2 regions of the Paenibacillus liaoningensis genome follow, and region 2 is predicted to be linked to the other one. Evidence: a T-box and tRNA genes for the amino acid it is inferred to sense, from the RefSeq annotation. Region 2 holds a T-box; the other holds one or more tRNA genes.
What was found. A T-box is a leader RNA that pairs with one kind of tRNA and senses whether it is charged. The one in region 2 lies ahead of argS (arginine--tRNA ligase), so its partner is inferred to be a tRNA-Arg.
Positions count from the first base shown of each region.

Region 1: it has a tRNA-Arg gene. The T-box ahead of argS (arginine--tRNA ligase) is inferred to sense a tRNA for this amino acid. The anticodon was not compared.

Region 1 covers NZ_JCAALU010000030.1:6,686-13,767, forward strand. The annotation lists gene AC6B99_RS31745 (ABC transporter substrate-binding protein) at 1-634, shown strand, start outside; gene AC6B99_RS31750 (helix-turn-helix domain-containing protein) at 860-2,476, shown strand; gene nfsA (oxygen-insensitive NADPH nitroreductase) at 2,476-3,249, shown strand; gene AC6B99_RS31760 (ABC transporter ATP-binding protein) at 3,664-4,506, shown strand; tRNA gene AC6B99_RS31765 (tRNA-Gly) at 4,703-4,777, shown strand; tRNA gene AC6B99_RS31770 (tRNA-Arg) at 4,784-4,860, shown strand; tRNA gene AC6B99_RS31775 (tRNA-Pro) at 4,885-4,961, shown strand; tRNA gene AC6B99_RS31780 (tRNA-Gly) at 4,968-5,038, shown strand; gene AC6B99_RS31785 (hypothetical protein) at 5,346-5,867, shown strand; gene AC6B99_RS31790 (class I SAM-dependent methyltransferase) at 5,912-6,646, shown strand; gene AC6B99_RS31795 (histidine kinase) at 6,854-7,082, opposite strand, start outside.
Region 2 covers NZ_JCAALU010000003.1:87,019-94,100, reverse strand. The annotation lists gene AC6B99_RS05020 (hypothetical protein) at 1-19, shown strand, start outside; gene AC6B99_RS05015 (hypothetical protein) at 793-1,035, shown strand; gene AC6B99_RS05010 (hypothetical protein) at 1,212-1,490, shown strand; gene argS (arginine--tRNA ligase) at 1,567-3,258, opposite strand; T-box leader at 3,335-3,572, opposite strand; gene AC6B99_RS05000 (L-lactate dehydrogenase) at 3,638-4,603, opposite strand; gene AC6B99_RS04995 (EamA family transporter) at 5,004-6,071, shown strand; gene AC6B99_RS04990 (iron-containing alcohol dehydrogenase) at 6,197-7,082, shown strand, end outside.

The DNA.
Region 1 (7,082 bases), on a different contig from region 2:
TTTGGAATTGAAGCCGGATCTTATTATTGCTTCTTCCTTTGTTGAAGCCGATGTCGTTGACCAGCTCAGCAAAATTGCACCTACGGTTATTTATCCATGGGGAGTAAATTTGTATGAGCAGCTGAAGTTCATAGCCGGTATTGTAGGGAAAGAAGCAGAGGCCGAGCAGTGGATTAAGCAGCATGAGGAGAAAGCGGCGAAATACAAGGAAGAGATTAAGCAGTATGTTGAGCCAGATGAGACAGTTGCTGCGATTCAAATTTTTAAAAACTCGTTCCAGGTAGCCGGCAATCGCAACATGGGACATGTGCTTTATGATTTGCTGGGGCTTAAACCGCTGCCATCCATTCAGAAGCAAATTGATGATAGCGAAGATTATTTTGTGTATACCGATTCACTATCGCTTGAAAAACTGCCGGATTATGATGCGGATCGGTTGATCGTAAAGGTAGATATTACACAGCCGGGTTCGGAGCAATTTTTTGAAGAAATGCAGCAATCGGCGATTTGGAAAAGTCTTTCCGCAGTGAAAAATGGCAAAGTATATATCGTACCGCATGATAAATGGTGGTCCTATACGTTGTTTTCGACCGACGCTTTGCTGGATGAAACGATGCAGTTATTCAAAAAATAAACGAACAGCTGGCAATGAAGCTTTCCTGATTCAATGGGAAAGCTTTTTTTTTATAAATATAGGAAAGGATATGGTTTTTCCATCCTTTCTCTATGTTTCTACGCGAAACGGAAGCTTTGCCGCCAAAGGATGGCTTCAGCCGTTTACGCTTGGGCATTTTTCCGCTACAATAAAATGATAGCATTTTTGAGAACGGTTATCATAATGGGAGGGGAACAAGGTCAAATGGCGGATATGGATGAACACCTAGATGATTTGCAGCTCCGCTGGGTTCAGATTACTAAGGGCTCATGTACTGAAGGGATACCAGCGCTGTCCCAAAACGCTAGGGCATATACGTTATTGGCCATAACGCAAGGAACGACAACTGTGTTGTTCCAAGGACATCCTATATTGCTTCAGCCAGGCACCTGCGTTCTGTTTGAGCCCAATTCAACTATAGAGGTCAATGGAACGGTGGATGGACGGATTCAGTATTATTCGCTTGAGTTTGAAGCCGCGTCCGCGAGTGTTGAAGAGGATGGCAAGGAGCTGCTCTCCTTTGCTGTGGGCCATCCCTTCTTCATAAAGCCGTTTGCCCCATTCATGGACGTTATGGATTCATTGTTTGATTTACGAACGGCTGTGAGCGGAATGGAGCGATTTAAGCGCAATATTAACCTGCAGGAGGCCATTTATTTATTTGCTGCCGCCGCTGCGGCTTCTAACGACTCCAGGGATGCGGAGCATGCCGTACAACGAACGATTTTATATATGAAGGAATACTATAAAAGCAAAATAATACTGCCGGAGCTCGCGAATTTAGCGGGTGTGGGTATACGACAGTACACTCATTTGTTCAAGCAGGTGACGGGAGCAAGCCCGATGGATTATTTGGGCAAGCTGCGCATGGACCGGGCTAAGAAGCTGCTGCTGGTCGCTTCGAATGATATGGTCACAGTAGCCAGCCATGTTGGCTTTAAGGATGAATTTTATTTTAGCCGAAAGTTTAAGCAGCAGGTTGGCGTATCACCCCGGGTATATATGCAGACGAGAGAGCCCCGGGTTATTGGCCTTCTCTATACATCGCATTTGCTGGCCCTTGGTCATGTGCCTGTAGGCGCCCCCGATTACCATCTATTCGAAAATTATTATGTGCGTGAGCATGCAAGAGCAATGACCCCGTTCAAATGGGAACCATGTGACATGGATGCTGTTCGAGCTATGAAGCCTGACTTGATTTTAGGTTATGAGCATATGCTGTCTGAGGAGCAGGAGCAGCTTAGCCAACTAGCCGAGGTTATTCCTATCGATTGGCATACCCAGGACGTTTATGGGCAGCTGCGACAAATTTCAGCCATTGTAGGCAAGCGGAAACAGGAACGAGAATGGATGGAACGGCATATGGCTAAAGCGGATCAAGCGAGGGAACGGGTCCAGCGTCTTATTGGTGGCAAGGAGACATGCGCCGTGCTGGTCATGGAAAGCGATACATTCAGAGTAGTAGGGGGCCGAAATATGGGACATGTTTTTTTTCAGACACTTGGCCTCAATCCCCATCCGCTTGTGAAGCAGCATATGGAGGCGGGAGCGCCGTTTATTTTTTCCGAGCCTAAACCGTATCATGAGCTGTCAAAATACGACGCCGATCGGCTCATAATTATGGTCAATCCGAAGGATAAAGGAGCTCCAGAAGCTTTTAAGCGATTGCAAATGTCCGAACGCTGGCAAAATCTCGCGGCAGTCCGCAGTGGCAGCATGCATATGGTTCCTTTTAACAAATGGTGGGTGTACTCGCCGCTGGCCATTGATGGGCAGCTTGATGAGGCGGTTGCCCTTTTGCACAACGAAGATGTAGGTTAATGAGTAAAACTATATATAGAAATGAGTTGATCATGATGTGGCCTGAAACGATAGACGTGCTGCTTAATCACCGCTCCATACGGAAATTCAAATCGACCCCCATTCCACAGCCGACACTGGCAAAAATAATAGAGGCGGCGCAGCAGGCTTCTACCTCAAGCAGTATGCAGTGCTTCACGGTAATCAACGTGAGTGACCGAGATAAGCGGAAACAGCTGGCCGAGCTTTCCGGCAACCAGGCGTATATTGAGGAATGCCCAGTATTTCTCGTCTGGTGCGCGGATCTGTTCCGTTATGAACAGGCAGCCAAGCTTCATTTTGAGGGCGATATGACGAGCACGGTTGAAAATTTTATCGTTGCCACAGTCGATACTGCGCTGGCAGCTCAAAATGCAGCAATCGCGGCAGAATCGCTTGGCTACGGAATTGTCTATATTGGCGGTATCCGCAACAATCCGCAGGAGGTTTCAGCGCTATTAGGGCTGCCATCGCATGTGTACCCCGTATTCGGAATGTGCATGGGGGAGCCGGATCAAGCGCCGCTGACGCGTCCAAGACTGCCGCAGCAGGCGATTTTGCATGAAGACAGCTATGATCAGAAAGCAGTGGAAAGCGGCATTCGGGAGTATGACGAGACGATTAGGCAGTATATGCTGGAGCGGTCAGAAGGAAAACTGAATACGAGCTGGTCCGAATCAATGGCGGCCAAAATCAATCATCCGCGTCTGCATATGGGCGAGTTTCTCCGCAGCAAAGGCTTCTTGCAACAATAAGAAGCCGTTAGGCGGGGTTTGGGCTGTGCAAATTTATTTTAGCCTTAACAATTGCTTTATTTTCATTGACTTTATACGTGAGAACGATTATCATTAATTATTGAATGATACTGATAATAGTTATCATGCTTAATGAATGATAAGTCGTGTGTTTTTAAAATATAAGCATTTATAAGTTTCACACTTATAATGGGCTTATATTTCAACGCGAAACGGTAGCTTTGCCGCCAGAGGACGGCGACAACCGTTTCACCTTGAAATATAGGAAAGGGTAACCTAACGCTATCCTTTCTCTCTATTTTTCGGAATGAAACGCGCCGCGCCGCCAGAGGATAGCGATAACCGTTTCACCTTATATAATAAAATCAGCAAAAAACCCGTATAAGCGGGCATCGGAAGGAGCGTGCATGTCACATGATTCGCCTCACAACATCGAATCTCGACATTGCTTATGATGAACGGTTAATCGTTCAAGATCTGAATATTGCTATCCCACAAGGAAAAATTACTGCGTTGGTAGGGTCTAACGGTTCGGGTAAATCGACGATTTTGAAAACGATGGCTCGTCTGATGAATCCATCTGCAGGCAGCGTATTGCTGGATGGGAAGTCGATTCATAAGCAAGCGACGAAGGAAGTGGCGAAGCAGCTGGCGATTTTGCCGCAAAATCCGACTGCTCCAGATGGTCTGACTGTATCTGAGCTTGTATCGTATGGACGTTTTCCTTATCAGAAGGGCTTCGGCTCTGTGAGCAAGGATGACCGTAAAATTATTCAATGGGCGATTGAAGCGACAGGAATGGTTGATTTTGCAGACCGTCCGGTTGACCAACTGTCTGGCGGACAACGCCAGCGTGCCTGGATCGCGATGTCTTTGGCGCAAGAAACGGATATTTTATTTTTGGATGAGCCAACCACGTTCCTTGATATGGCGCATCAGCTCGAAGTATTGCATTTGCTTGAGAAGCTTAACGAGGTTAATAACCGGACGGTCGTTATGGTTGTCCATGACTTGAACCACGCTTCGCGTTATGCGCATCACATGATCGCGATTAAAAAAGGCAGTGTCGTTGGCGAAGGCTCGCCGCAACAGGTTATGACACCGGAGATTTTGCGCGAGGTGTTTAACATTGAAGCGGATATTATGCCTGATCCGCGTACCGGTGTTCCGCTGTGCATGCCGTATGCGCTCGCAGGCGAGTCGGCTGCATCCAAAGTCATTCTTGATAAGAAACCGGCATTAGCTGGAGTCGTATAGTTGGTCATCAAACCGTGCTGGAAGGAGCACGGTTTGATGTTTTTATGGCGAGACATGCAGCGAAGGAAAGCTCAGCACGAGGAAAAAAGTTTTTTTTGAAAAAGAGCAAATAACAGTTGCAATTCCCTCCGCAACATGATATATTATTACTTGTCGCCGCGATGAAATACTTGAGAAATACAGGCGGAAATATAATGCGGACGTGGCTCAGTGGTAGAGCATCGCCTTGCCAAGGCGAGGGTCGCGAGTTCGAATCTCGTCGTCCGCTCCATATTGTGTGCCCTTAGCTCAGCTGGATAGAGCGTTTGACTACGAATCAAAAGGCCAGGAGTTCGAATCTCTTAGGGCACGCCATTTCTTTACAAAAGAATCGTCTGTCGGGACGTAGCTCAGCTTGGTAGAGCACCTGGTTTGGGACCAGGGGGTCGCATGTTCAAATCGTGTCGTCCCGACCATTATTTGCGGGTGTAGTTCAATGGTAGAACTTTAGCCTTCCAAGCTAATAGCGTGGGTTCGATTCCCATCACCCGCTTAACGAAGAGAAAGACTTGAAACCCTTGTGCAGCAGGGGTTTTTTGCTTGCTGTTTTTTCAAATTCGGACGAGTACTTTTGGTCTATGGGGCAGATCGTGGGGCAAATCTCAGCTTTTTTGGTTTTAATGCCTCTAATTACGAAGAAAGCCTTGCGGCATGCAAGGCTTTTTGTTATGGGATATTTTAGATCCATTGTTAGGTCGTGGCGTGGGATTGTCATTATTTGTAGAAAAGTGGAGGTAAAGAGCGGAGCAATGTTGTATAATTTGTTAATTACATACTTGAAGCGAAGGGAATGATTGTTAATGGTAAAAGCGATTGTAAGTTTAGTTGATGGATTGAATTTGAAGGACCCGGAGGCACAACTGGAGATTACATTTGATAACGAATATTTGATTATCGTAGAGCATGCTTATAAAGGCTTTAAAAGAAATGTGGAAAACACATTCAAAATTCCATTGGCTAACTTTCTTGAATCAACGCTGACAACAGACAAGGACATGGGAGAGGTTCAAAAAAGTGTAATCGGCCGTGGAATTGTCGGTGGACTTATTTTTGGTCCAGCAGGGCTGGTATTAGGTGGCATGTCGGGCATCGGTACAAAAAAAGGGAAAACGTTGCAAGTATATATCGTATCTTACGTATCCTCTTCGGGAGACATTAATAACATTACCTTCAAAATGCCGCTTCCAATGGTTAGTGTTACCCGGAAATTTGACCAGATATTAAAAAAGAACATGCAATTGGTTCTAAGAAGTGAGGCTGCTTTAAAAATATTAGGTGATATGGAAGATCAAAAATCAGGTCCATCAGAAACGATCTTATAATTTCTACCCTCATTCCGCCTAAAGTAATGGAGGTCTGATAAATATTGAAGCAGAACAAATATGATGAGTCCTCTTTTTTCACAAATTATAGCCAGATGGCTCGTTCGATTGGGGGACTGGACGCCGCTGGAGAATGGTCGTTCTTTCGGCAAATGCTTCCGGAGCTGGCTGGTACAAAAGTACTCGATCTAGGCTGCGGGTTTGGCTGGCATTGCCGCTATGCGCGGGAGCAGCTGGCCCGCTCGGTTGTTGGGATTGACCTTTCGGGCAACATGCTGGAACGGGCAAAAGAAATGACGGACGATGAGCAGATTGAATATCGCCAGCTTGCGATTGAGGACATCGATTTTCCAGCAGAGGAGTTCGATATCGTTATTAGTTCGCTTGCGCTGCACTATGTGGAGCAATTGGGCGACCTTTTCAAGAGAATCCATCATTGCTTGGCGCCAGGCGGAGCTTTTGTATTTTCAGTCGAGCACCCGGTGTTCACTGCGCTTGCGGGGCAGGACTGGCATTATGGGGTAGAAGGGGAAAAGCTGCATTGGCCGCTTGATGATTATCATCGGGAGGGCCTGCGCCATTCCAGATTTTTGGAGCATGATGTCGTTAAATACCATCGTACGGTTTCAACTTATATGAACCTTTTGCTTGAATCCGGGTTTGAGCTTAAACAGCTTTCGGAGCTTGCGCCAACGAAGGAGTTGCTGGATAGCCATCCAGCTTGGCAGGAGGAAATGCGCCGTCCGATGTTTTTATTAGTTTCAGCGGTGAAGAAATAGAAAAATATAATGAAAGACATTTGCTGCAAATGCAAGCAGCTGCCCAATCAAAAGAGACGTTTGCTCTGTGTAGAACAGAGCAGGCGTCTTTTTTTTGATCTATAGGGGGGTGAAGTAGACCGAGAGGAGGGAAGGGGATAAGCGATATGGCGACGGGTAGTTCATCCCGAACACCCGTATCAAGGCTGCATGAGCTCCTGTACGCGCTTAATCAATCGGGATCGCGATGTATATGCCAGTTCCCCAGCCAAGCTTGCTGCGGATGGTTAAACCGAAGGTTTTGCCATAGGTAAGCTTCAATCTTTTTTGCGTATTAAACATGCCGATATGCTGGGATTGCTCCAGACTGCTTTCCAGCTGGGTTCGCAAATAAGCGAGCCTTTCAGCCGTTACGCCTATGCCGTTGTCGACGACGGAGAGCAGCAGCCGCGCACCG
Region 2 (7,082 bases):
TGTGATTACGTTGAAATAAAAGCTGCATCATTATATTTATGAAAAAATAAGGATGTCCGTAATAGCTAGCAGCTACTTAGCTACTTAAGGACATCCTCTTTATGGTTAATTTAAATTACTTTTTTGATTTCTTAAATAAAATCCAAACAACAAATCCGACTAAGGAAAAAGAAGCAATGGAATAGAGAATGGATACAAAATTCATAGGCTTTGAAAAAAACAAGGAAGCTTAGAATGAACTTGCACTGGTCTAGTCTCCTGTATACTTAAATCCATTAAAGATTTTGTTATAAATTTCATGAAAAAACCTCCAGCTTAATTATGAAGTTATTTTAGTGCTTTTATATGAACGAAAATGAGCCAGAATTAGATCGAAATTAGCGTCACACGTATTTCCGTTAAACTTGGCGGACACAGCCGCAGCTATTTTAACAGAATTACGGATTATGGCACAGGTTTCGGACTCAGGAGCCGCTATTGCGATGTAAATGGCCATTTTATTGGGATAATGGGAGTGATAACGGCTCTCCTGTCCGCTTACGTCCTGAACTCGGCTCAAAAGTCAGAATAGCGGAATCTCAGTCCTCAGTCCCGATCTGGTTTACATATGTGCCTAGCAGGTTCGTTATGAAACGCTATTATAGCACTTTCAATTGTGAATTTTACTTTTTTTATCCATAAAAATAAAAAATCCTGTATGATAAAATTTAGTCGCTAGTGTAAATATTGAAGTTGGCAGGCAAGTGATTAAACGTACGTCGTTATTGTAACCCTGAACGAGGTGGTAGGGTCATGCTTAATTTAATTGCTCTAATCGCTTATTTGCTGATTACATTATGGGTCATTGTTAGTATCATAAGAGCAGGATGGGAGCCTCAAAGAAGAGTGCAAAACATCTATTTGTTATTTATAGGTGGAATGCTAATGTTTGCAATGGCTCCGAAGGAGCTTTGGAAAATGATCCTTCCGCTGTTCAATCTTGCACTAATCATAGCCTATCTGATATTCATCTTTGCTTTGAGAAAAAAAGTGTAAGAGCATAAATCATGCATGCCTCGTTATAAAAATGGATTCACCGAAGCGGGAATTCCTTACTTTCGTATGAAGATTTTCAAAGCAAAACGATGGACCTAATGGCGGAAATATTGACTTAAGGCGCTATAAAGGGTATTATTACACAATCTTGAATACGAACAGTAAGGGTGAAAATCTTGAATTCGAAACTGCAGATTAAGAACGTTATTTTAGCCGACAAAGATCTTGCCTCAGGGTTATATCAGTTCATCATGACACTTAGTGAAGGTTCTAAGGCGCGTTTGTTCTACAGCCAGAAGCCAGTATGGAGATTAACAGGCGTTACGCGTATGCTGAACGTGCCGTGTCCATTGTGCCGGAAAGACTACTACTGTAATTGCTTTGAGAAGAACATTGCTCATTTCAATCAGCAGATCATCGAGAAGGATCTTATTCCGGAACCGACGAATAGCTAATACTTGTTTGAACAAGCTTACAAAAACAGGCATCCCCGCCTCTGGCTGGTGGATGCCTGTTTTTTGCGCTTTGCGTCTAAATTTCCATCGGCGTCTTCAAGCCGAGCAGCTCTAAGCCTTCCTTAAGCACATCGGCAGCCACCTGCACCAGCTTAAGCTTAACGATCCGCTCCCCAGCGTCCCCAGCGAGCACCTTGTCATGATGATAAAAACGATTGAACGCCTGGGCGAGCTGAATCAAATATCTGGCGAGAATCGATGGCTCATGCCGTTTGGCGGCGTCTCCAAGGGCTGCTGTGTAGCGCAAAAGCATCTTCATTAGCAGCCAAGCATAATCGCCCGTCACATACTCATAATCTGCAGGCTGAGGTGCTGCTGCGACGTCGCTGCCGGCCGCTTTTGCCAATATCCGCTGCGTTCTGGCGTAAGCATATTGCACGTACGGGCCCGTCTCCCCTTCAAAATTCAGTACATCCTCCAGCACAAAATCGACCGCGAGCATTCTCGTATTTTTGAGATCCCCGAACACGACGGCGCCAATGCCAACCGCTTCGGCTACCTCGGCTTTGCCTGCAAGTGCTGGATTCTTTTCCTCTATTTTCTGCAAAGCCCGCTGTACCGCTTCATCCAGCACTTCTTCTAGAAATACGACCTTGCCGCGGCGGGTGGACATTTTTTGCCCGTCCAGCTTCATAAGCCCGAACGGGATATGCTTGCAGGCGGCTGCCCACGCAAAGCCCATTTTCTCAAGCACGAGAAACAGCTGGCGGAAATGCAGCGATTGTTCCGAGCCGACAACATACAGCAGCTCGCTGCCCTTCATCTCTTCATGGCGATAAATGGCAGTCGCCAAATCACGTGTCGCATAGATGGATGTGCCATCGGATTTGCGAATGAGGCAAGGCGGCAGCTCATGCTCATCCAGCCGGACGACCTGTGCGCCTTCACTTTCCTCCAGCAGCTGCTGCTCCTGAAGCTGCTGGACGACGGCGTCCATTTTATCGTTATAGAAGCTTTCGCCAAGAAAATGGTCAAAGCAGACGCCGAGCCGGGCATACAGCTTATTGAACTCCTTCAGGCTGTCGGCAATAAACTGGCTCCAGCAGCGAATCGCTTCAGCATCGCCAGCTTCCAGCTTGGCGAACCAGCTGCGCGCCTCATCCTCCAGCTCGGGGTGCTGCTCTGCCTCTTCGTGAAAACGCACATACAGCTCCAAATAGCCCTTAATGGGATCGGCTGCAAGCTGCTGCTCGTCGCCCCATTTTAGATAGGCGGTAATCATCTTGCCGAACTGCGTGCCCCAATCGCCCAAGTGATTGACGCTGACCGTCTCATAGCCAACCTTGCGCAAAATATGGTACAGCGCATTGCCGATCATCGTCGAGCGCAAATGCCCAATACCGAACGGCTTCGCAATATTGGGCGAAGACATGTCGATTATGACACGCTCTCCATTCCCTATAGCTGCATGCAGGAGGGTTCCGTTCTGCCAATCTGCAATAAGCTGCGCGGCTGCTAGTTCCCGATTCCATTTGAAATTCAAATAGGGGCCGGCAGCCCGAACGCTCCAGCTCGCATCTGCCAGCAGGGGCTCAAGCAAAGCAGCAATGTTAACGGGGCTTTGTTTCATCGTGCGGGCCAAAGTAAAGCAGGGGAAAGCAACATCGCCAAGCTCCTCATCGGGCGGATATTCCAGCAAGGGCCGAATATCCGCTTCGGGCAGATCCAGCGCTTTGGCCAATGCCAGCGCGATTTTGTCCATTAACAGCATCATCATCTTCCTCTCTAAAATAAATGTTCCGGCCAGAGTAGAGCAGCACGCCAAAAAGGCCCCGTCTCTAAAAATAAGAGACGAGGCCTGTTATCCCCGCGGTACCACTCTTGTTGCCGCCTCCGCACAGAAACAAAGAGGGGCATCTCGCCGTTGTAACGGTGCTGAACCGGACGTCCCTAGCATGATTGCTCGTTTCAGGCCGCCATCTCCCGGGTGCGCTTCACCTAATCGTCCATTGCCGGCTTCCACTGTCCCGGCTCGCTTGAAATGGCACCCATGTAGGTTACTCTCCCGTTCCTTGATGTTAATTAACAGCTATCATATCGGATACGATCAGAAAAATCAATCCGTTTTTAGTCGGCCAAGCTTGCAGCTATTCTTTCTCGGTTACGAGGCACAGGCTCTCAATCGCCTGGCGTATAATCGAGCATGAGCGCTCCATCAGCCGCTGCTCCCGCGTAGTCAGCTTGAGCTCGACGATTTCCTTAACCCCGCAGCGGGCGATGATCGCGGGGACGCCAGCGCATACTTGCTGCTGGCCATATTCGCCGTTTAATATCGCAGACACGGCAATAATGCGATGCTCATCGTTTAGAATAGAGCGGGTAATATGCGCCAGCGCATTGCCGATGCCAAAGCTGGTCGAGCCTTTGCGCGTATAGATTTCCCAGCCGGCATTGCGGGTCTGCTCCGCGAGCGCTCCGAGCTTCACATGCCCGAAGCGCTCGGGATGCTGGGCCAAAATATGCAGCAGCGGCTTGCCGCCAACCGTCACATGCGACCAGGCGGGAAACTGCGACTCGCCATGCTCCCCAAGCACATAGCCCTGCACGCTGCGGGCATCCACTGGAAAATGCTCGCAGAGCAGCGTCTTGAGCCGCGAGGAGTCGATGGACGTTCCGGTGCCAATCACTTGGCAACGCGGCATGCCGGACAGCTCCCACACGACATACGTCACAATATCCACAGGATTGGCGGCCGCTACAAAAATTCCGCTGAATCCGCTGTTCATAATGCGCGGAATCATCGTTTCATAAATCTCGCGCACCGTATGCAGCACATCAAGCCGATCATCGCTGCCGACGGGATACGCCCCAGCGCAGAGAAGGATAACGTCCACATCCCCGCACTGCTCCAGCGTTCCAGCAGCAACCTTTGTGCGGCCATGGACAAAGTCCATGCTGTGCGACAAATCGAGCGCCTGTGCATAGGCCCGGTCGAACGTGCGGTCAATGAGCAGCAGCTCATCGCAAATCGACTGGTTAATTAAGGCATACGCGCAGCTTGAACCGACCTGACCGACTCCTACAATAGCGACCTTGCGCGCTTTGTTTGCCATCCGTTTGCATCTCCTCCACCGTAACCTCGTTACGCTATTATATGCGGCATCCAGCCCATGATGTGACGGCTATGTTCAATCCATGTTTGTCTATGTCACATGGAAGCAAAAGCGTGAAAATATGCACATTTTGACCTGCCATCCTATGGCGGATAGAGCTTTGCTTTTCAACATATCCACAGAGTTATGCACATTATCAACAGAGTTCAAATGGAGTATTTTCCGCCACCTCCAATACTTATCCACAAGTGAACAGGGAGGATTGTCCACACTGTACAGGTCAGAAGTCCTAAGGTTGAATATAGATAAACCGCTTATTTTCGTACATTTACAATCTAACTTTCAGCTGTCATGATAGGGAAAGTATATGTGGGCAGACACAGATGGAGGAATGGAATTCATGTGGCTTGTATTATCCTTGCTGGCGGCGACGAGCTTTGGGCTGCGGGGGATTTTGTATCATTGGACGAGCCAGCAGGCGCTTAATCGCAATGCGCTGCTGTGTGGTGTATTTTTCTCAGGGGCGCTGATTACACTTGTTTGTACGCTGGCGACTGGAACATCTTTCACCGTTTCATCGCTTATTGGCGTGCAGATGGGACTGCTCTCTTTCGGCGCAAATGCGAGCATGTTCAAGGGCTTTGCCGTGGGCAAAGCCTCTATTGTTGCGATTTTGACCGCGCTTCCTTCGGCAATTGTCGTCGTTGTCGCCTTCGCGGTATGGGGCGAGACGCTCAATATGGCGCAGCTCAGCTCCTTTATTATCATTATTGCGGGTATATTGCTGGTGCGTTATTCCAATGATATTACCCGTGGCAATTTGCAAGGAGCGCAATGGGGGCTACTGGCGATGCTGCTGTTTGCCGGAAACGATTTGTCGGGAAAATGGTCGACGATGATGGATGCGCCGTTGTTTCCGACGCTTGTCTGCATGTTCAGCAGCGGCTCGATCTGCTTTGGGCTTTGGTGGCTGCGCGACCTGCGCTCCGTACGTGCTGCTGCTGCGGCAGCAGGCCAAGCAGCGCAGGAGATAGCAGCAGGTGCCGCAGCAATTACTCTTAACGCTGTTAATACTCTCAATTCTCTTAATACGGTTAGTGCGGTTAATGCTGGTATCACGAGTGGCGCAAGAAACGGGACTGCGAGTCCAAGCACTCAGCCAATCGTGAGCGTGGCAGCTCAGGCAGCCAACCGGGCAGGCACAGCAGACAAACGCAGCTGGAGCTTCCGCCGCACGTTTTCCGTCGGGATGGCAGTCGGCATTACCAATGCAGTGGGCATGATGTTTATTGTGACGGCCTTTGATGTAGGGAAGGCGGGGCTGGTGTCGGCCGTAACGGCGCTTAATGTGCTAATCGTGCTGCTTTATACGCGGTTCGTTGTGAAGGAGCGGTTCTCCAAACTGGAGACGATCGGGATTTCGACCGCGTTCGCAGGCATCCTGCTCTTGCGTTTGTATGGCTCCTAATGTGAAGCGGCCTGCGCTGAATACAGGCGAGTTAAGTACGAAACGTCTATAACTTTAGAAAACTCAGTGAAAGTGTTATAATACAACCGTTCACTTATTTTACTTAACGGGAGGTTTCACTTACTATGAAAGATTTTGAATTGTACAACCCAACCAAGCTCATATTCGGAGCAGGGAAGGTACAGCAGCTTGGAGAGCTGGTCAAGCCATACGGGACGAAAGTTCTGCTCGTATACGGCGGCGGAAGCATCAAGCGTTCGGGGCTTTATGACGAAGTGATTTCCCAATTAAATAGCATTGGCGCAACCGTTCATGAACTGTCTGGCGTGGAGCCGAATCCGCGTCTAACGACAATTAATAAAGGGATCGACATTTGCCGCAGCGAAAAAATCGAGTTCGTGCTCGCCGTTGGCGGCGGCAGCGTGCTGGATGCTTCCAAGGCGATTGCAGCTGGGGCGCTCTATGATGGCGATGTGTGGGATTTCACGATCCGCAAAGCAGTCATCCAAGAGGCATTGCCTATCGGCACTGTGCTGACGCTTGCCGCTACCGGCTCGGAAATGAACGGCAATGCGGTTATTTCCAACTGGGAAACGCAGCAAAAACGCGGTCTCGGCAGCAAGCTTGTTTATCCGAAATTTTCGATTCTTGATCCGAAGCTGACATATTCCGTGCCGAAGGATCAGACGGCGAACGGCATTGTCGACATTATGTCGCATGTGTTCGAGCAATATTTCTCCCTGACGACCAATACGCCGCTGCAGGAGCGCTTTGCAGAATCCATTTTGCAAACGGTCATTGAAAATGGTGAAAAAGCAATCGAAAACGGCTCCGACTATGACGCCAGAGCGAATTTGCTGCTTGCCGGCACCTTTGCGCTCAACGGCACGCTGCCGATTGGCGTCGTGACGGACTGGGCGTCGCATGGCATCGAGCATGAGGTAAGTGCGATTTATGATATCGCACATGGCGCAGGACTTGCGATCATCTTCCCGAACTGGATGAAGCATG